DNA from 3 places in the Paenarthrobacter ureafaciens genome. Region 1 is predicted to be linked to each of the others. Evidence: riboswitches for the same ligand, from Rfam matches in the RefSeq annotation. Region 1 holds a riboswitch; each other region holds the start of a gene.
What was found. Region 1 has a riboswitch for S-adenosylmethionine ahead of AUR_RS07620 (DUF1737 domain-containing protein). Riboswitches for the same ligand answer to the same signal wherever they lie in the genome.
Positions count from the first base shown of each region.

Region 2: linked by a shared signal. The riboswitch ahead of AUR_RS03590 (aminotransferase class V-fold PLP-dependent enzyme) and the one ahead of AUR_RS07620 (DUF1737 domain-containing protein) in region 1 are both predicted to bind S-adenosylmethionine.
Region 3: linked by a shared signal. The riboswitch ahead of metX (homoserine O-acetyltransferase MetX) and the one ahead of AUR_RS07620 (DUF1737 domain-containing protein) in region 1 are both predicted to bind S-adenosylmethionine.

Region 1 covers NZ_SBHM01000007.1:734,157-740,472, reverse strand. The annotation lists gene AUR_RS07640 (glutamate--cysteine ligase 2) at 137-1,348, shown strand; gene AUR_RS07635 (hypothetical protein) at 1,403-2,005, opposite strand; gene AUR_RS07630 (O-succinylhomoserine sulfhydrylase) at 2,015-3,223, opposite strand; gene AUR_RS07625 (rhodanese-like domain-containing protein) at 3,227-3,637, opposite strand; gene AUR_RS07620 (DUF1737 domain-containing protein) at 3,634-3,900, opposite strand; SAM riboswitch class IV at 3,913-4,026, opposite strand; gene AUR_RS07615 (NtaA/DmoA family FMN-dependent monooxygenase) at 4,193-5,521, shown strand; gene AUR_RS07610 (aromatic amino acid ammonia-lyase) at 5,524-6,316, shown strand, end outside.
Region 2 covers NZ_SBHM01000006.1:535,244-541,559, forward strand. The annotation lists gene aroA (3-phosphoshikimate 1-carboxyvinyltransferase) at 1-630, shown strand, start outside; gene rsgA (ribosome small subunit-dependent GTPase A) at 633-1,748, shown strand; gene hisN (histidinol-phosphatase) at 1,805-2,617, shown strand; SAM riboswitch class IV at 2,799-2,912, shown strand; gene AUR_RS03590 (aminotransferase class V-fold PLP-dependent enzyme) at 2,944-4,353, shown strand; gene AUR_RS03595 (class I SAM-dependent methyltransferase) at 4,472-5,275, shown strand; gene AUR_RS03600 (metal-dependent transcriptional regulator) at 5,302-6,012, shown strand; gene AUR_RS03605 (MFS transporter) at 6,031-6,316, opposite strand, start outside.
Region 3 covers NZ_SBHM01000007.1:2,766,276-2,772,591, reverse strand. The annotation lists gene AUR_RS16980 (ATP-binding protein) at 1-211, shown strand, start outside; gene AUR_RS16975 (hypothetical protein) at 824-1,237, shown strand; gene metX (homoserine O-acetyltransferase MetX) at 1,224-2,363, opposite strand; SAM riboswitch class IV at 2,379-2,494, opposite strand; gene AUR_RS16965 (bifunctional o-acetylhomoserine/o-acetylserine sulfhydrylase) at 2,654-3,970, opposite strand; gene AUR_RS16960 (VOC family protein) at 4,207-4,845, shown strand; gene AUR_RS16955 (CPBP family intramembrane glutamic endopeptidase) at 4,979-5,734, opposite strand; gene AUR_RS16950 (DeoR/GlpR family DNA-binding transcription regulator) at 5,778-6,316, opposite strand, start outside.

The sequences.
Region 1 (6,316 bases):
ATTCCGGCCTTGGCCCTCGGGACCCCGCCATTTTCGGGGCTTCGCCTACGGTCCGGTACGAATGATCCAGCAAAATTGACGGACCAGGTGGCGGCGGGGTTTGCGGCCGCGGCTATCGTGGGGCGCAAAATGGAGCATGCGTACTTTCGGGGTGGAGGAGGAGCTGCTCATCGTCGATCCCGTGACGGGTCAACCTCTGGCCCTCGCGGATGCGTTGATCAGCGGAAGAGGGCAACAGGACGGGACTTCCGAGGGCGACGGTTCAGGGCTCAGCCACGAACTAAAGCTGGAACAGATCGAGACCCAGACCCGGCCCTGCCATAGCTACGACGAATTGCTGCATCAGATCAGGCGGGGCCGGGCCTTGGCAGACCAGGCCGCCCGCAAGCACGGGGCCCGCGTAGCCGCACTTGCCACTTCGCCCCTCGCTTCCACCCCGCACACGACGCCCAACCCCAGGTACGCGGAGATGCTGGAGCGCTTTGGACTCACCGCGTACGAGCAGCTGACGTGCGGCTTCCACGTGCACACCTCGGTGGAATCGCCTGAGGAAGGCGTCGTAGTCCTGGACCACATCCGGGACAAGCTCGCTGTCCTGACCGCCATCAGCGCCAATTCTCCCTACTGGCGCGGACAGGCCACCGGCTTTGACAGCTACCGGACCCAGGCCTGGAACCGCTGGCCAACGTCCGGGCCGTCCGCTGTGTTCGGTTCCCTGACCTCCTATCGGCGTATGGTCAAGCGGCTGTTGGAGACGGGCGTGCTGCTGGATGAGGGCATGATCTACTTTGACGCCCGCCTCTCCCGGGACCACCCCACAGTGGAGGTCCGGGTTGCCGACGTCTGCCTGCGTTCGGAGGATGCGGCCTTGATTGCCGTGCTGGTGCGGGCTTTGGTGGAGACGGCCACCCGGGAGATGCTCGACGGCGTTGAACCCGCCTCGGTGCCGACGGCGTTGTTGCGCATGGCCAGTTTCCAAGCCAGCAACATGGGTTTGCGCGGTGACCTTCTTGACTTTGGTGAATTCCGTCCCGAACCGGCCACAAGCGTGGTGTGGGCATTGGTGGAGTACTTGGCCCCTGTTTTGACGGAACAGGGCGAGCTGGAACTGGTGAAAGCAGGTTTAGCGAACATCCTGGAGCGCGGAAACGGCGCCCATCAGCAACGGGAAGCTGCGGCTCGCTTCAACAGCCGCCAACGGGACGGCCAAAGCCCCGCAGGGAGTCCGCCCAGTGTTGAGGCGTTGGGTGCCGTGGTGGGGCATGCCGTCAAAGTCACCGTCTCCGGCACACCGGGAGGTGCCATCAAGGATCCCGATCCCGTGCTGGCACGCGTCCGCCGGTCCTAGGAACTCCGCACTACGGGACCTCAGCCAACCGCGGGAACTCAGCACTGCGGGAACTCAACCAACCGCGGGGTCGCCCGCGGGAGGCTCCGGATCCCACACCATCAGGTACCCTCCCACAGTCGCCTCCGTAACGTAGAAGACGAACGGCGGAATGTCCTTGGCCTTGAGCAGGATGCCGGCGAAAAGTACCGCAGCACTGCTGGCCGTCAGCCCCACCCAGCGGTTTGCCGGCGATCGCAGCAAGCCGGTGCCGAGGGCGGCCAGGCCGGCGATGTGCAGCCATGAGTAGCCCAGGAACGGAACATTCGAGCCGCGACGATACGCAAACCGTTCAAGGTCCGACGCCCTCCGGGACAGGCTGTACACAAACAGCGGAGCTCCGGCCAGGAGCGCCGCAGCCGAGGCCTCTACCCAGTGCTTGGCCTTGGCGTCAGGCATGGCCCGTGCCAAGGCGGCGAATCCAATCGGCACGGCCGCGGTCCCGGCTGCGGCCACGTGGTGGCCGGTCACCCATCCCCGCTCACCCCGCAGAAGCAGCCTCAAACGCTCGGCCGGATCGTGGGTGGTATAGACGCGGGGCACCGGAGATATTCCCGCCAGCCACACGACCGAACCCGCAACAATGACAGCCCCCGCGCGGCGGTATGGATGCCTCATGGCATGAGATTAGACCTGTTTGAGGGCCTTCTCCAGATCCAGGATGAGGTCGTTGACGTCCTCGAGCCCAACGGACAACCGGACCACGCCGTCGGAGAGCCCGATGGCTGCACGGCCTTCGGGTCCCATGGCCCTGTGGGTGGTGGTAGCCGGGTGGGTAATGAGCGACTTCGAGTCGCCCAGGTTGTTGGAGATGTCGATGACCCGCAACCCGTCGAGCAAGGCGAACGCGGCTTCCTTGGCGGAGCGGCCGGACGACGGCGAAAGCTCGAACGTCAACACGGTACCGCCGGCCTTCATCTGCTTGGCGGCCAGCTCATACTGCGGGTGGGATGTGAGCAAGGGGTATTTGACCCAGTTGATCGCAGGCTGGTCTTCCAGCCATTCGGCAATCTTCAGCGCAGAGGCGGAACTGTGGTTCACCCGCAGGCCCATGGTCTCCAGGCCCTTGGTCAGCACCCACGCGTTGAACGCGGACAATGACGGCCCGGTGTGCCGCATGAGTTGCTTGACCGGGCCTTCGATGAACTCCTTGGTGCCCAGGATCGCGCCGCCCAGTACGCGGCCTTGGCCGTCGATGTGCTTGGTGCCGGAGTACACAATGACGTCGGCGCCGAGCTCGCCGCAGCGCTGGAGCAGGGGAGTGGCAAAGACGTTGTCCACCACCACTGTTGCCCCGGCGGCGTGCGCGAGCTCGCTGACGGCAGCGATGTCCACGATCTCCTGCATCGGGTTGGACGGGGACTCGAAGAACACCGCGGTGGTGGGCTGGGCGAGGGCAGAGCGCCACTGGTCCAGGTCGGGGCCGTCCACGAACACGGTCTCCACGCCCCACCGCGGCAGGATCTCGTTGAGGATCACAAAGCAGGAACCGAAGAGCGAGCGGGCGGCAACCACCCGGTCGCCGGCGCCCAGCAGGGCACCAAGGGCTGTGAAGACTGCGGACATGCCCGACGCCGTCGCGAAGCAGGCTTCGGTGCCTTCAAGGAGACGCAGCCGCTCCTGGAAGGTGGCAACGGAGGGGTTGCCGTAGCGGGAGTAGACGAAGCGTTCGTCTTCTCCGGTGAAGGCGCGCTCGGCAGCTGCAGCCGACTCGTAGACGAAGCCGGAGTTGAGGAAGACGGGCTCCGCCGTTTCCTGGAAATTGGTACGGTCAAGGCCACCGCGAACGGCTTGGGTGTCTGGATTCCAGCCGGCGGCGTCAGGGTTGAAAGTCACTTCTTATTCGTTTCCAAGGTTGGTTGGCAGGCCGCGGTTTTTCCAGCCGTTGACGGTTCGTTCGCCGTAACGGTCCGGTTCACCTTCGAAGCCTTCGAGGACGTTGTAGGCGGTGAAACCTGCCTGGGTTGCGGCGATGGCCGCAGCAATGGAGCGCTGGCCGGACCGGCAAAGGAACACAAGCTCAACGCCGTCTCCCTCGGGTGCCTGTTGCTGCAGGTCTTCGATGAAGCGGGAGTTCGGGACGCCGCCTGCAAGGTTCCACTGGATGAACAGGGGATCGTTTTCCGTGGCCTTGGTGTCGGGGATGCCGATGTGGGCCCACTCGCCCTCGGTGCGGACGTCCACCAGGATGGCACCGTCCTGCAGCTTCGCCCAGGCATCCTGCGGGGTCAGGTCTCCGGCGTAGCTCATGCGTGGCCCTCGAATGCTGCCTCGTCTTCGTAGTTCTCCAGCTCATCCACGGCATTGGCCACGGCGGCATCCGCGCTGGCGACGGCGGCAGGCAACACCACTGCCTGTGCCACGATGACGTCCGTTCCGTTGAAGGTGGCCGACGGGCTGCCATGCAGGACGTAGCCTTCAGCGAGGGCGTTGCTGATCCGTTCGCAGAAGTCCCGGGTGTCCGGGCCCGTGATCAAACGGTAGGAAAGTCTCTCTTCGATGGGTTCAGGCATTAATGTGCTCCTCAGTCACGCTTGCAGTTCGAAGTGTCGAATACGCCGAGTAGTCACCTGAGGCACCCCGCCGCGGGAGAGGGTTGCCGACCAGCAAGTCAGGGCTTGGCGCTGGTACTCATTACTCAAGAAGAAAATAACATCCGCGGCCGTTGCGACGCATGTGGCGGGTGTCCCGCCGTCGTCATGTTGCGTAACCGGACCGGCCGCCGGGACTGGACCATTTAAGACGTCACGGGAGCATAATTGACGCAATACGACCCCCTGTAACTTCGCATGAAATCAGGTCGCGGTGAACGGACAGAGCAGTTCTACACTCAAGCCCATGCTGCATTTCGGATGGTTCGTGGGCCATGGATTCGGTGTCCAGGGCTGGGGGACTCCCGGCTACAGCCTTGGCTATGACTGGAAGAAGCCTGCGCTCTACCAGGAGGCGGTCAGGGCTTTTGAACGGTCGGGGCTGGACCTGTTCATCATCGAAGATTCACTCACCGTCCCGGACACGTACGGCGGCACCGCGGAAGTGTCGCTCGCGCACGCGTCCTTCGCTCCGAAGCACGATCCCTTGGCCCTGGTGCCGTACCTGCTGTCCGCGACGGAACACCTTGGCATTGTGCCCACCATCAGCGCGTCCTTCTACCCGCCTTTCACCGCGGCCAGGCTCCTTGCCACCCTGCAGCATTTCTCCGAGGGCCAACTCGGCTGGAACGTGGTGACCTCCGGCAGCGACCTCGCCGCGCAGAATTACGGACTGGACCAGCAGATCGAGCACGACCTGCGTTACGAGAAGGCGGAGGAATTCGTCGACGTCGTCCGGCGGCTTTGGCGGAGCTGGGAACCGGACGCCGTGCTGGAGGACGTGGAGGCAGGCCGGTTTGCGGACCACACCAAAGTCCATCCCATCAACCACGACGGGCAGTTTTTCAAGGTCCGGGGTCCGCTGAATACGGCACCCCTTCCCGAGGAACCCGTACTGGTGCAGGCCGGTGCATCGCCCCGGGGCAAGGCGTTCGCGGGTGGCCACGCCGACGTCGCAATCGCCCTGGCCCGGGGCGTCGACGGGATGAAGGCCTACCGCGATTCCATCCGTGCCGAAGCCGCAAATGCAGGACGGAATCCCGACGACGTCAAGGTACTTTTTGTCCTCAAGCCCACCGTGGTGGGGTCTGCTGCGGAGGGGGAGGAACTGCGGGCACGGCGCAAGGAGCTGACGCAGCGGGACATCGACAGCCAGCTCAACTCGATCTCCTACCTTTCGGTGATCGACTTCAAGCAATTCGACCTCGATCAGCCCCTCCCCGAGCTGAGCACTAACAGTAACCAAGGAACGCTGGAACACTTCGCCAAAGCGGCTCCTCCCGGGTCCACGCTGCGGCAGATCCTGCAGGCCCGCAGCGGCGGCGCCGGTGATTCGATCATCGGGACCGCCGGAGAGATCGCCGACTACCTCGAGGAGACGGGCGAGGCCGTGGGCGGTGACGGCTTCCTGTTTTCCGGGTTCGTCGATCCGGTGACGGTGCATGGGGTCCTGGACAAACTGACTCCCGAACTTCGTCGCCGCGGCCTGCTGAGGAAAAGCTATGGCAACGGCGGTTTCCGGCAGAATCTCCTGGATTTCTGACCATGTTTCCGGAGTCGAAGGTGCTGCTGATCGGGACGGCGCCCGTTCATTCAGAAAGCATCGCCATGGCGGCGGCGGAAGACTCCTGCCACGTGAAACTCAACCATGATGCCCTGACTTTGATCGGCCGTTCACGGGAAGTCGTGGAGCACGTGGCGGCCTCCGGCGAGCGGGTTTACGGCCTCAACACCCTCCTGGGGTCCGGCCGCGATACCGCTGTTGAGGAAGGCTCCATCCTTGCCTACCAAGTGCAGGTGGTCAGGTACCACAACAGCGGGGTGGGACCCTACCTGAGCCGCGCCGAAGCACGTGCCGTGATCCTCGCCCGCCTGGTCGGATTCAGTCGCGGCGGCTCCGGCGTCCGGCCCGAAACAGCCCGCTTCTACGCCGACCTCCTGAACCGTGGCGTCCACCCCGCCATCCCGGCCGAAGGTTCGGTGGGCTCTTCCGACCTCACCCAACTGGCCGCCGTCGCCGCCGTCGCGATCGGTGAGGGAGAAGCGCTTGACGCGTCCGGCGTCCTGGTGCCCGGCGCCAAGGCCCTCGCGGACGCCGGACTTCAGCCCCTCACGCTCCACGCCGGTGAGGCCTTGGCCCTCGTCAGCGCCAATGCCTATTCGGTAGGTGCCGGCACCCTCGCCTTGCTGAGGTTGCGGCATGTGGCCCGGCTTGCGGACGTCGCGCTCGCCCTCTCCCTGGAAACCATCGCAAGGTACGACGGCGGCGGCAACCTCAGCCCCTTCTCGCCGGCTATCCAATCGGCCAAGGCCGTGGACGGCCAACGGGAATCGGCCG
Region 2 (6,316 bases), on a different contig from region 1:
GCCTTCGACCAGCGCATCGAACAGGACCTGTCCAACGCCGGTCCCTTCCTGGCCGCCGCGCTGGCCACCCGCGGCACCGTCAGAATCCCCAACTGGCCCCTCCGGACAACCCAGGTGGGTGACCTCTGGCGCAGCATCCTCACCACCATGGGGGCAACCGTCACGCTGGAAGACGGCACGCTCACCGTCACGGGCGGTCCCGACATCAAGGGGGCGGACTTTGACGAGACCAGCGAACTGGCTCCCACCGTTGCCGCCCTGTGCGCTTTGGCCAGCGGACCCTCCCGCCTGACCGGGATCGCCCACCTCAGGGGCCACGAAACGGACCGGCTCGCCGCGTTGGTGAACGAGATCAACCGCCTCGGCGGGGACGCGGAAGAAACCGCGGACGGTCTCATCATCCGTCCGGCTGCCCTGCACGGCGGCGTCGTGCACAGCTATGCGGACCACCGCATGGCTACGGCGGGTGCCATCCTCGGGCTCGCCGTGGAAGGGGTGGAAGTGGAAGACATCGCCACGACTTCCAAAACGATGCCCGAATTCCCGCACATGTGGGCAGCCATGCTCGGGCAGGCTACCCGCGATTCCGGCGAATTCCCACAGGCGGGCACAACCGGGGGCAACCGCTGACCATGGGCCGCGACGCACGCTCCTGGGACGAATCGGATGTCCGCATCCGTCCGAACAAGAAGGGTTCCAGGCCCCGCACCAAGGACCGTCCCAGCCACGACGACGCCGTGGTGGGACGAATCATCACGGTCGACCGCGGGCGCTACACGGCGATCGTGGGCGAGGACTCTGACAACGAACGCGTAGTCATTGCAGCCAGGGCCCGCGAACTCCGCCGCACGCCGGTGGTTCCGGGCGATTTCGTTGCCTTGGTGGGCGATGTCTCCGGCAGCCCCGATACCCTGGCGCGGCTGGTCCGCGTCGAAGAACGCCGGACCCTGTTGCGTCGCAGCGCCGATGACACGGACCCGATCGAGCGGGTAGTGGTGGCGAACGCCGACCAGCTGGTAGTGGTGGTGGCCGCGGCCAACCCGGAGCCGCGTACAGGTTTCATCGACCGCGCCTTGGTGGCAGCCTACGACGCCGGCATAGAGCCGCTGCTGCTCATCACCAAGGCGGACGTCAAGGATCCGGCGGAACTTCTTTCGAACTACCTCAGCCTGGACTTTCCGGTCATCATCAGCCGCACGGCGGATTCACAGGCATCCGGCATCGATGCCCGCTCGGACGACGGCTTGTCCGCCCGGCTCGACAGCGAAGCGGTGTCCCGCCTGCGGGACCACCTCGATGGAAAAGTGACCGTCATGCTGGGGCACTCCGGCGTCGGCAAGTCCACCATGGTCAATGCGCTGACGGGCGCGGAACGGGCAACCGGCGGAGTCAACGCCGTGACGGGCCGCGGCCGGCATACTTCATCGTCGGCCCTGGCCCTCAAGCTGGCCGACGCTCCTTCGGGCAGCTGGATCATCGATACTCCCGGCATCCGTTCCTTCGGATTGGCCCACGTCGACCCGGACCGGATCCTGCACTCCTTCCCGGACCTCGAGCCCGGTACCGAAGACTGCGAACGGGGCTGCAAACACGACGCCAACGCCGTCAACTGCGGACTGGACGCCTGGGTCAACGAAGGGCATGCCGGACCTTCCGGCACCGCAAGGCTGGCGTCCCTGCGCCGGCTCCTCGGAGCGGACCCACGCCTGGAGGCGAAGGAAACCAAGGAACTCGGCACCGTCAACTGAGACGGGAAAAGCACCACTTCCCGGGTGCAGGGATTGTTTCGCGATAGTTTGGTGGCATGACCCAACCCGTTTCCAGTTACAACGATGACCTGCGGCTGGCCCACGTCCTGGCCGATTCGGTGGACGCCCAGACCATGGACCGGTTCAAGGCCCTGGACCTGCAGATCGAAACCAAACCCGACCTGACGCCGGTCACCGATGCGGACAAGGCCGCCGAGGAAGCCATCCGCGGCCAGCTCTCGCGTTCGCGTCCCCGCGACGCCGTGCTGGGCGAAGAGTTCGGCAGCAGCGGCCATGGATCGCGGCGCTGGATCATCGACCCCATCGACGGGACGAAGAACTTTGTTCGAGGGGTGCCGGTGTGGGCGACCTTGATCGCCCTCGTTGACGAGGACGAGCCCGTGGTGGGTGTGGTCAGCGCGCCGGCACTCGGCAAACGCTGGTGGGCCGCCAAGGGCATGGGAGCCTACACAGGGCGGTCCCTCGCGTCGGCCACCCGTTTGAAAGTCTCCAATGTCTCTTCGTTGGCGGACGCGTCACTGTCCTTCTCGAGCCTTTCGGGATGGAAGGAGCGCGGAAACCTGGACGAATTCCTTTCCCTCACTGACGACGTCTGGCGGACCCGCGCCTTCGGGGATTTCTGGTCCTACTGCCTGGTGGCCGAAGGTGCCGTGGACATCGCCTGCGAACCGGAACTAAACCTGTACGACATGGCTGCCTTGGTGCCGATCGTCACGGAGGCCGGCGGCAGGTTCACCTCGCTTGAGGGCGAAGACGGCCCCTTCGGCGGCAACGCGCTGGCCACCAATTCCATCCTCCACTCAGAGGTCCTGAAGCGTCTCAACCCGGAGATCGACGATCTCCTTTAGCGCGCTCCGGCAACAGCCGAACCGTAATGCTGCGAATAATCGACGGCGACAAACCCACTTCAGGGTGCCATCGCCGTCGATTATTCGACCAAAACGGGATTCGGCTCTCTCCGTAACAAACCGCTTAACAAACTCCTCCCGCTTTGAATCGTCCACGGAAGGTGTCCTAGTCTCTTCTACAGGTCACGAGTGCCAGCGCTAAACCCCGGTTTGCTGGCCGGCAACCCTCCATTCGCGGTGGGGTGCCCCGGGTGACGACCAGGCCGGTCCGGAACGGATACGGCAAGCGCGGATCCCTTGGAGGGGTCCTTCTTGAGTGAGGTCCCATGAGCACTGTTACGTTCGATTCCACCGTCCTGCCCGCTTTCGGAGATGACCACGCGGCCCACGAAGCCCTCGCAGCGCGACCGCTGGCCGCCGTCACAGGAGCAGAGCTGCAGGCTCCCCTGATCCAAGGGGGCCACGTCAGGTACGCAAACCTTGACTACGGAGCGTCGGCCCCGGCACTGACCATCGTCTCTGCCTACTTGAATGAAATCCTGCCCTATTACGCCAGTGTGCACCGTGGCGCCGGTTACGCATCCCAAATCAGCACGTCCGTCTATGAAAACTCGCGGAACATCGTGCGGGACTTCGTTGGCGGCCGGCCGGATGATTCAGTCATCTTCACCCGCAACACCACCGATTCGCTGAACCTCCTCGCCGGATGCCTCCCCCAGCTTGACGGCGCACCGGCCGGTGAAGTGCTGTACCTCGACATTGAGCACCACGCCAACCTGCTTCCCTGGCAGGGCGTACCGCACCGCAGCGTCATCGCCTCCCCCACGTTGTCTGCCACCATCGCCAACCTGCGCGATGAATTGAGCCAGGGCGGAATATCCCTGCTCGCTGTGACCGGCGCTTCCAACGTCACCGGCGAAATCCTGCCGATTGCAGAGCTCGCAGCGTTGGCGCATGAGTTCGACGCGCGGATCGTCGTCGATGCAGCCCAGCTCGCCCCGCACCGGCGCATCAACATTTCCGAGAGCGACGTGGACTACGTCGTCTTCTCGGGGCACAAGCTCTACGCGCCCTTCGGCGCAGGCGTCGTGGTCGGCCGTCCCGATTGGCTCGACGCCGGAACCCCCCACCTTGCCGGCGGCGGCGCCGTTCGTGAAGCGCGCCTGGATTCGGTGAGCTGGGCAACTGGTCCGGCCCGGCACGAGGGCGGCTCCCCCAACGTCCTGGGGGCAGCCACCTTGGCGCGGGCTACCCAGGTGCTGGCCGGCTTGGACCAACAGGACTGGCACAACCATGAGGTGGCAATCCGATCCTTCCTGGTTGAGGGCTTGGAATCCATTGAAGGGGTCACCGTCCACCGGATCTTCAGTGATTCCACCGACACCATCGGCGTCGTCAACTTCTCCGTTGAAGGCTTCGACGCGGGACTGGTGGCGGCTTACCTGGCCGCCGAGCACGGCGTGGGCCTGCGCGATGGCCGTTTCTGCGCCCACCCGCTCCTGAAGCGCCTCGGCTTGCCGTCCGGTTCACTGCGCGCCAGCTTCGGCGTCGGCTCCCGGCTTGAGGACGCTGCCAGGCTGCTGGCCGGCATCCGGCAACTGAAGACCACCGGACTTGGCTGGGATTACGTCGTGGACGAGGGCCGTTGGGTCCCCGCAAACGATCACCGCAGCTACCCGGAGTGGGCGCCCAATACGCCCGGAACCGCCGGGGCCGCTCCCTGCACCGTGGACTAGGAGCCTTCCCGGCCTTGGCGCCACGTTGCTGCGGTAGATTCTTTGGGTATCCCTGACTACTGCCGCTGAAGGAGTCCCCCGCGTGTCCACGCGTTCAAGCAACGAATCCGGAGGATCACTGCCCTCCGGCCTGCCGGTTTCTTCCGGAGGTGCCGGACGCGCCGGACGCGCCGGCGGCCCAAAGCTGCACGCGCACCGACGTCGGGAACTGGGGCAGAGCTTCCAGGACGGCGGCGAACATTATGATCGGGTCCGCCCCGGGTACCCGGCGGATTCCGTCGATTGGCTGCTGCCCCCGAACGCACGGACCGCGGCCGATATTGGCGCAGGGACAGGCAAATTCACAGCACTGCTGCTCGACCGGGGCCTGCAGGTCAGCGCCGTCGACCCTTCCGCGGACATGCTGGACCAGCTGCGGAAGAACTGCCCGCAGGCGCACGCCGTTGAAGGTACTGCCGAAGTGACGGGACTGGCGGACTCAGTTTTCGACGTCGTCAGTGTCGCCCAGGCCTGGCACTGGTGCGATCCGCTCAAGGCAAGTACCGAGATTGCCAGGATCCTCCGTCCGCACGGAACGCTCGGCCTCATCTGGAACCAACTGGACACCTCCGTGGCCTGGGTTCATCGCCTTTCACGCATCATGCATGCCGGTGATGTCCATAAGCCGGGGTTCCGGCCAGTGGTGGGCCCGGAGTTCGAGAACCTCGAAAGCCACGTCACCAGCTGGCAGGACGCAGTGTCCCCCGAGGACATCATGGAACTGACCAAGTCCCGCAGCTACTACCTGCGCGCCAATCAGGCCACCCGGGAGAACGTGATGGGCAACCTGGAGTGGTACCTCTACGAGCACTTGCACCATGCCCGCGGCGAGCTCCTCGCCTTGCCGTACGTGACGCACACCTGGCGGGCCCGCAAGGCCTGAGCCGGCGGCCACGGTAGGCTTGGAACGTGAAGACCAGCACGCCCTCCTCCTCGATCGAGGACTACGTCAAGGTCATCTACTCCTACACGGAGTGGCAGGACAAGCCGATCACTTCCTCGCAACTTGCCCAGCGGTTGGGGGTTGCCAACTCGTCGGTGTCCGAGATGGTCCGCAAGCTCAAGGACCAGGGCCTGGTAGACCACCAGCCTTACAGCGCCATTCGGTTGACCCCTGAAGGCATGCGGCTGGCACTATCCATGGTGCGCCGGCACCGGCTGATTGAGACGTACCTCGTTGAAGAACTGGGCTATAGCTGGGACGAGGTCCACGATGAAGCCGAGATGCTGGAGCATGCCGTCTCCGACACCTTCATCGAAAGGATGTCCGCGAAGCTCGGCCATCCCGTGCGGGATCCGCATGGTGACCCGATCCCCGCGTCGGACGGATCGGTGGAGTTGCCGCATGCCTACCGCCTGATCGAACTCGACGAGGGCCATTCCGGCCGTATCACCCGCATCAGCGATGAGAATCCCGATTTGCTGCGCTACTTGGCCGCCGAGGACATTTCCCTGGATGCCCGCGTGGAAGTGGTGGGGCGCAAGCCCTTCGGAGGGGCCTTGGTGGTCCGCGTGGGCAGCGGGTCCGCCCGGCGCGAATTCGACCTTGCCGACGAAGTAACCTCAGCACTCTGGGTCCAGAGCACCGGCACCCACGAAGGCTGTGTCCTCACGCGCTGACTCAAGCGGGCCTGGCGGTCAGCCTGGCTGGTGGGCCGTGCCGCCGTCGTCGGCCGCTTTTCCGCCTTCGCTGCCCGAAGCATCCGCCGGCTGTCCCCCCGCAGGAGGTACTTCGTTCCGGATTCCGACGGCGGAGGCCAGGCCACCCAGGAAGAACAGTCCCGCTGTGACCCAGAGAGCGGCATAGAGGCCCTCCCTGGTGAAAGCGGGACCGACGATGAGACCTGCGAAGGCAATACAAATGAGGCCGGCTATGCGGGCCACTGCGTTGTTGACGGCAGATCCTATGCCTGCCTCCTCCGTT
Region 3 (6,316 bases), 2.0 Mb from region 1:
GGACCTCCAGTTCCTTCGCGCAATGGCGCAGGATGACGGTCCTTCGATCGCCGGAGACCTTGGAGAGAGGCTGAAGGCAAAGACCAATCTAGTCGCCAACTATCGCTCGCGCCTGCTCGCCGCCGGCCTGGTGGAACCTGCCGGCCACGGGAAGATCGATTTCGCGATACCGGGCCTTCGACAGTATTTGCGCAATCTGAACACAGACTAGTCATCTCACGGTACTAGTGCGCCGAGCCCGATCCCGTAGGCTGCCAAAACAAGTCATCGGTGTAGGCTCGGGGCAACATTTGCACCAAGCGATAGGTCGCGTTGCTGTTAGGAGCACCAATCAGAAGCCCACGACTCATGCGGCGGATCTTCACTGAGATTCCCCCGGTAGCCAGAGTATTTATGCTTGGTTTTCCTTCACTCTTCCTACTTTCACTGCTTATGGATGTGGCGAGGTTGCCATTCTGGGCTGTAGTGGCCCCTATCGTTCTGGCAGGCTGCTCCCTCGTTGCCTTGGGTCTGTTCATTTTCCGGGACATCGGCGGAACGGCCTCTATCTGGTCACGGGCGTATAGGGAAAGCAAAGGTATCGCGCCCGATGGTTTCACGTTCGCTGATGTTCCTACGATCAAGGGCCTGGGCTTCGTATACATCTTGATGGGATCATTTTTCGCGTTCGGAGCTCTCTGGACCCTACTCACGTCGGCAAAGTAGTTCTCTTTTTGGTTTGTCTGGCGCTCCCCAACCTGGAGGTTTGATGGTTGGGCTGCCGCGGCGGCGAAGCCCTGACGCGACGGGGCTAAGCTGGGATAGGACCTAGGAGGGCTCCACTGTGAACAATCTGATCTTCTGGATCATCGTCTGCTCATGGGTGATTCCAGTTGGAATCCGCATGTACAACCGGTCCAAGGCGCGCCGAATCCATAACGACGGCTTCCGTGGCTACCCGCCGCAGAACCTTCCCGGGCCAGGCTACCCGCCGCAGAACTACCCCGGCCAGGCCTATCCGCCGCAGAACTACCCCGGGTATCCGACGGGACCCGCCGACATCCGCCCGGCTGATGCAACGCCGCCGGAGGTACCGCCGTCGGGCGCTTCACCACAGGTGCCGCCCCCGGCAAGTGGAGGCTCTGCGCCGCAGGGCTACCGGGCGCGGAAGCTCGCAGAGCTGGACGCGAAGTTCAGCAACGGCGAGATCGCCATGGAGGACTACATGAAGCAGCGCGGCGAGATCATGAACGGCTGAAGTCTTCGGCAAAGAAGGCTGCGCCCAGCTGGCCCGCGAGCTGGCCGATCTCCGTGAGGAAGCCGTCGTGCCCGATGGGGGCTTCGATGATGTGGACCGGGACGTCGCCCGGCAAGGCTTCGGCGAGTTCGTGCGACTGTGCCGGGAAGTAGAGCCGGTCGGAGTTCACGGCCGCCACAAAAAACTGTGCCGTGGCCCGGGACAACGCTTCCTTGAGCGGGCCGCGTCCCCGCCTGACGTCGTGGGACATCAGGGCCTCGGTGATCGCGATGTAGCTGTTGGCATCGAAGCGGCGCACCAGCTTGGTGCCCTGGTGGTCCAAGTAACTCTCCACCTGGTAGCGCCCCCGCTCCCCCAGCACGGCGGCGGCCAGCGGTTTCTCCTGCGGCTGCGCTTCCCGGCCGAAGCGGAGGTCCAGCTCCAGCGCGGAACGATACGTGATGTGGGCAATCCGCCGCGCCAAGGCAAGGCCGGTTTCAGGTGCCGGGCCATGGTAGTAGTCACCGTTGTTGAAGTTCGGATCCTGGCGGATTGCGAGCGTCTGTGCCTGCGCAAACGCGATCTGCTCCGCGGTGCTGTAGGCACCGACGGAAATCACGGCGCAGCGCTCCACCCTGTTCGGGAAGGTCACTGCCCATTCCAAGGCGCGCGCCCCGCCCATCGAGCCGCCCAACACTGCATGCCACTGCCGGATCCCCAAGGCGTCGGCGAGCCGGGCTTCGGCCACTGTGCTGTCGCGCAGGGTCACCAGTGGGAAACGGGAGCCCCAGGGCTTGCCGTCCGGGGCTTGCGACGACGGCCCTGTGCTGCCGTAGCAGCCGCCCACGATGTTGATGGAAATGACAAAGAACCTGTTGGTGTCGATCGTTGCGCCCGGGCCAACGAGCTGCTCCCACCAGCCTTCCTCGTCCGAGGCGCCGCGTGCAACATGCGTACTACCCGTCAGGGCGTGCTCCACGAGGACGGCGTTTGAGGCGTCGGCATTGAGCTTGCCCCAGGTCTCATAGGCCAGGACAACGTCCGGGAGAAACCCGCCGGCTTCCAGCTCCAGGGAACCCACGCGGGCGTATTTGACGGTTCCGTCCTGTTCTTCCGACGTGGGAAGGGATGTAGCAGTAATGGTCATTCCTTTGACACCTAAACCTCGCGCTTGCCCGCCGCCGTTATTGCGGCAGGCCAGGTCCTCACCCGGGGCACCCCACCGCGGAGGAGGGTTGCCGGCCAGCAAGCCGGGGCTGATCGCTGGCACTCATGACCTAACACCTAGAGTTTAGGAAGAGAACGGCCGTTCTGGCGAAGAATGTGACAGCAGTATGACGGTTCAGGGCGTTTTAGTTCACGAACGCGCACGTGACGGGGCCGCCCGGCGAAGAATCCTCAATCCGGGCGGCCCGCCGCGACGCACGTCAGGCGGGTTCAGGCACCCTTTGCCGCGCGGAATCCGGCCTCGAGGTCGGCAATGATGTCATCGATGTGCTCGATTCCCACGGACAGGCGGACGAGGCCCGGGTTTACTCCGGCAACGGCCTGCTGTTCCGCAGTCAGCTGGCTGTGGGTGGTCGACGCCGGGTGGATGACCAGGGAACGGACATCACCGATGTTTGCCACATGGGAGTGCAGTTCCAAGGCATCGACGAAGCGCTTGCCGGCTTCGACGCCACCCTTGATGGTAAAAGCAACAACGGCCCCCGTGCCACGGGGACCGTACTTGCGGCCACGGTCGTACCAGGGGCTGGACGGCAGGCCCGCATAGGCGACCGCTTCGACGTCGTCACGGGCTTCAAGCCATTCGGCCACCTTGGTGGCGTTGGCCACGTGACGCTCCACCCGCAGGCTCAAGGTTTCCAGGCCTTGGGCAATAAGGAAGGCGTTGAACGGCGATACTGCAGAACCAAGGTCGCGCAGCAACTGGACGCGGGCCTTCAGGATGTAGGAAAGGTTGGCGCCGAGGGCGCCGTCCTTGCCGAGGTCGCGGGCGTAGACCAGGCCGTTGTAGCTGGGGTCGGGAGTGTTGAAGTTCGGGAAGCGCTCCGGGTCCTGGCTGAAGTCGAAGTTTCCGGAATCCACGATCACCCCGGCAATGGCAGCACCATGGCCACCCAGGTACTTGGTGGCCGAGTGGACCACAATGTCCGCACCCCACTCGATGGGACGGATCAGGTAGGGCGTGGAAAGCGTGTTGTCCACGATCAGCGGGACACCCGCTTCATGGGCAACCGCGGCGACGCCTTCGATGTCCAGCACGTCCTGGCGGGGGTTGGATACAACTTCGCCGAAGAACAGCTTGGTGTTGGGCTGCACGGCGTTGCGCCACTGCTCCAGGTTGTCCGGATCCTCGACGAAGGTCACGGAAATACCGAACTTCTTCAGGGTGTGCGCCAGGAGGTTGTAGGTTCCGCCGTACAGGCTGGGGCTGGCCACCACGTGGTCACCGGCCTCGGCGATGTTCAGGATCGCGAAGGTCTCCGCCGCCTGGCCCGAGCTGAGCAGCAGGGCCCCGAGCCCGCCCTCAAGGCTGGCAATGCGCTGTTCCACTGCGTCCTGGGTGGGGTTGCCAATGCGGGTGTAGATGGGAGCCAGCTCCGCCAGCGCAAACCGGTTGGCGGCACTCTCCGCACTGGGGAACACGAAGGAAGTGGTCTGGTAAATCGGCAGCGAGCGTGCACCGGTTGCAGCATCCGGCTCCTGGCCTGCGTGGATCTGGCGGGTTTCGAAAGACCATCCCTGGGACATGACGTGGCTCCTCTTCGTAGCGCATGGGTTTAGTAACGGGGAGTGCTTGGAACTGCGGCCAGTCTAGGAAGCCGGCACGGAATTACCCACCTTTATGACGAAGACAGTATTTTTCGGTCTTTCCGCGACGGGACAGGGCCGGGGTCGGTGCCCGGCCTCAGGGCACGCCGTAACATCCCACCTTAGTTAGGCAACACTTAGCTGAGACCCGAATCACAAAGTGCCAAGATGAAGCCATGCGCATGGATCACGTCTCTTACGCTTGTGAAAAAGATGGCCTCCTGGCCACTACCGAACGAATTTCCGCAGCACTGGGAGTGGACGCAGTCCGGGGCGGAGTGCACCCCCGCTTCGGCACCCGGAACATGATCATTCCCCTCGCGGACAGCAAATACCTTGAAGTCGTGGAGGTCCTGGACCACCCCGCTTCGGATAAGGCACCCTTTGGCCAGGCAGTCCGGGCACGCTCGGCAGCCGGCGGTGGATGGATGGGCTGGTGCGTCGCCGTTGACGACCTTGCCCCGTTCGAAGCACGCCTCGGCCGCTCCGCAGTACCGGGCAACCGCAAGTTCCCGGACGGCCGCGAACTCGTGTGGCAGCAGATCGGCATCCTCGGCTTGATCGCCGACCCGCAGGTGCCGTACATGCTCAAGTGGGAAGGCGACCCCTCCCTGCACCCGTCCAAGGTCTACGAGAGCGACGTCAAGATGTCCAGCCTCACCATCGCCGGTTCCGCAGAGCGCGTGACCGAGTGGTTGGGTGAACCCGTGGAGAAGCCGCTCGAGGACGTCGCCGTCCAGTGGATGGCACCGCACGGAACCCCCGGCATCATGTCCGTCACTTTCGAAACCGCCGCAGGAGCCGTCACCATCTGACGCTGTTCCACACAATACTTCGGCCGCCATCAGCGGGTGCCAATGACGTCACCCACCGATGGCGGCCGAATACCTTTAAGGGGCGGGTCCGGGCCTCCATGCCCACAGGCCTCCCGGCCCTACGCCTACCCGGTCAGCCCAGCCCCACGGCCTTCCCAAAGAGGCTGAAGCCGACGAATGCCACGATGTCCAGCAGCGCGTGGGCTATCACCAGCGGCATCACGCGCTTGGTCTTGGTATAAAGCCACGCGAACACCAGGCCCATGACCACGTTGCCGATGAACGGACCGAACCCTTGGTAGAGGTGGTAGCTGCCCCGCAGCAACGCGCTGACCACGATTGCCGCGGCTGTGCTCCACCCGAACTTGCCGAAACGGTCCAGCAGGTAGCCCACCACAATGACTTCTTCGACGATCCCGTGGCGGATGGCGGAGAGCACCAGCACAGGCACGGTCCACCAGTACGTGTCCAGGCCACTGGGAATAATTGCCGTGGTGATGCCCAATGCCCGGCCCGCGGCATACAGGCCAAGGGACGGAATGCCGATGGCCGCAGCCAGGCCGAGGCCTTGCAGCGCATCCTTGCCTGGCCGGGCGAAGTTGAAGCCAAGACGGGCAAATGCTGATCCTCCCGAGGCATGGAGGGACAGGAAGTAGAAAACCAGGACCACCGGCACCAGGGCGAACAGGATGTCCAGCAATTGGTAGGTGAGGTCGAAGTACTCGCGCGTGCTTTGGGACCTGTTGAGCGTCGAGGTTGCCTCCGACAACGGCGCCCTGGTCATCTTGTCCAGGAGCTGGACCACCGAATACACGGCAGACTGGCCCAGCGAAAGACCCAGGACAATGAGTACTTCGGCGCGCAGGCGGCGTCGTGAGGCTAGGAGCATGTTCCTATCTTGCCTTCAGATCCTGTTGCTTCCCCGGGAGCTGTCAGTCCGCAACGTGCGTGGCGGCGACGATGACCTCGGTCCCCTTGGCTTCAAACGCCGCGCGGTCTGCGGGCTTGATCCCGGAGTCCGTAATGAGGTGCCGGAACTCATAGCCGGCCATCGCGGCAAAGGCCCTGTGCCCCACCTTGGAGGAGTCAGCGAGCACGTAGGACTCCGTGGCCCTCCCCGCCATGACCGTATTCACCATGGCTTCGCCCTCATCGGTGATGGTGGGTCCCAGCTCCGGGTCCACGCCGTTGACGCCGATGAACGCGATGTCCAAGGCCACTTTCTGCATGATGACATCCGTGTAAGGTCCCACGAGTTCATAGGAACGCGGATTGAGGATCCCGCCGGTCACCATGATCTTGATGTGGGGCCGCACTGCCAGTTGCGCGGCGATGTTGATGGCGTTGGTGACCACCGTGAGGGTGGGCCGGTTGGAGGGGGCGTTGAGGTCCTCCCTGGTGGAGAGGATCTGGGCCAAGGCCGTGTTGGTTGTTCCCCCGCTGAGCCCGATGACGGCGCCGGGTCCGATCA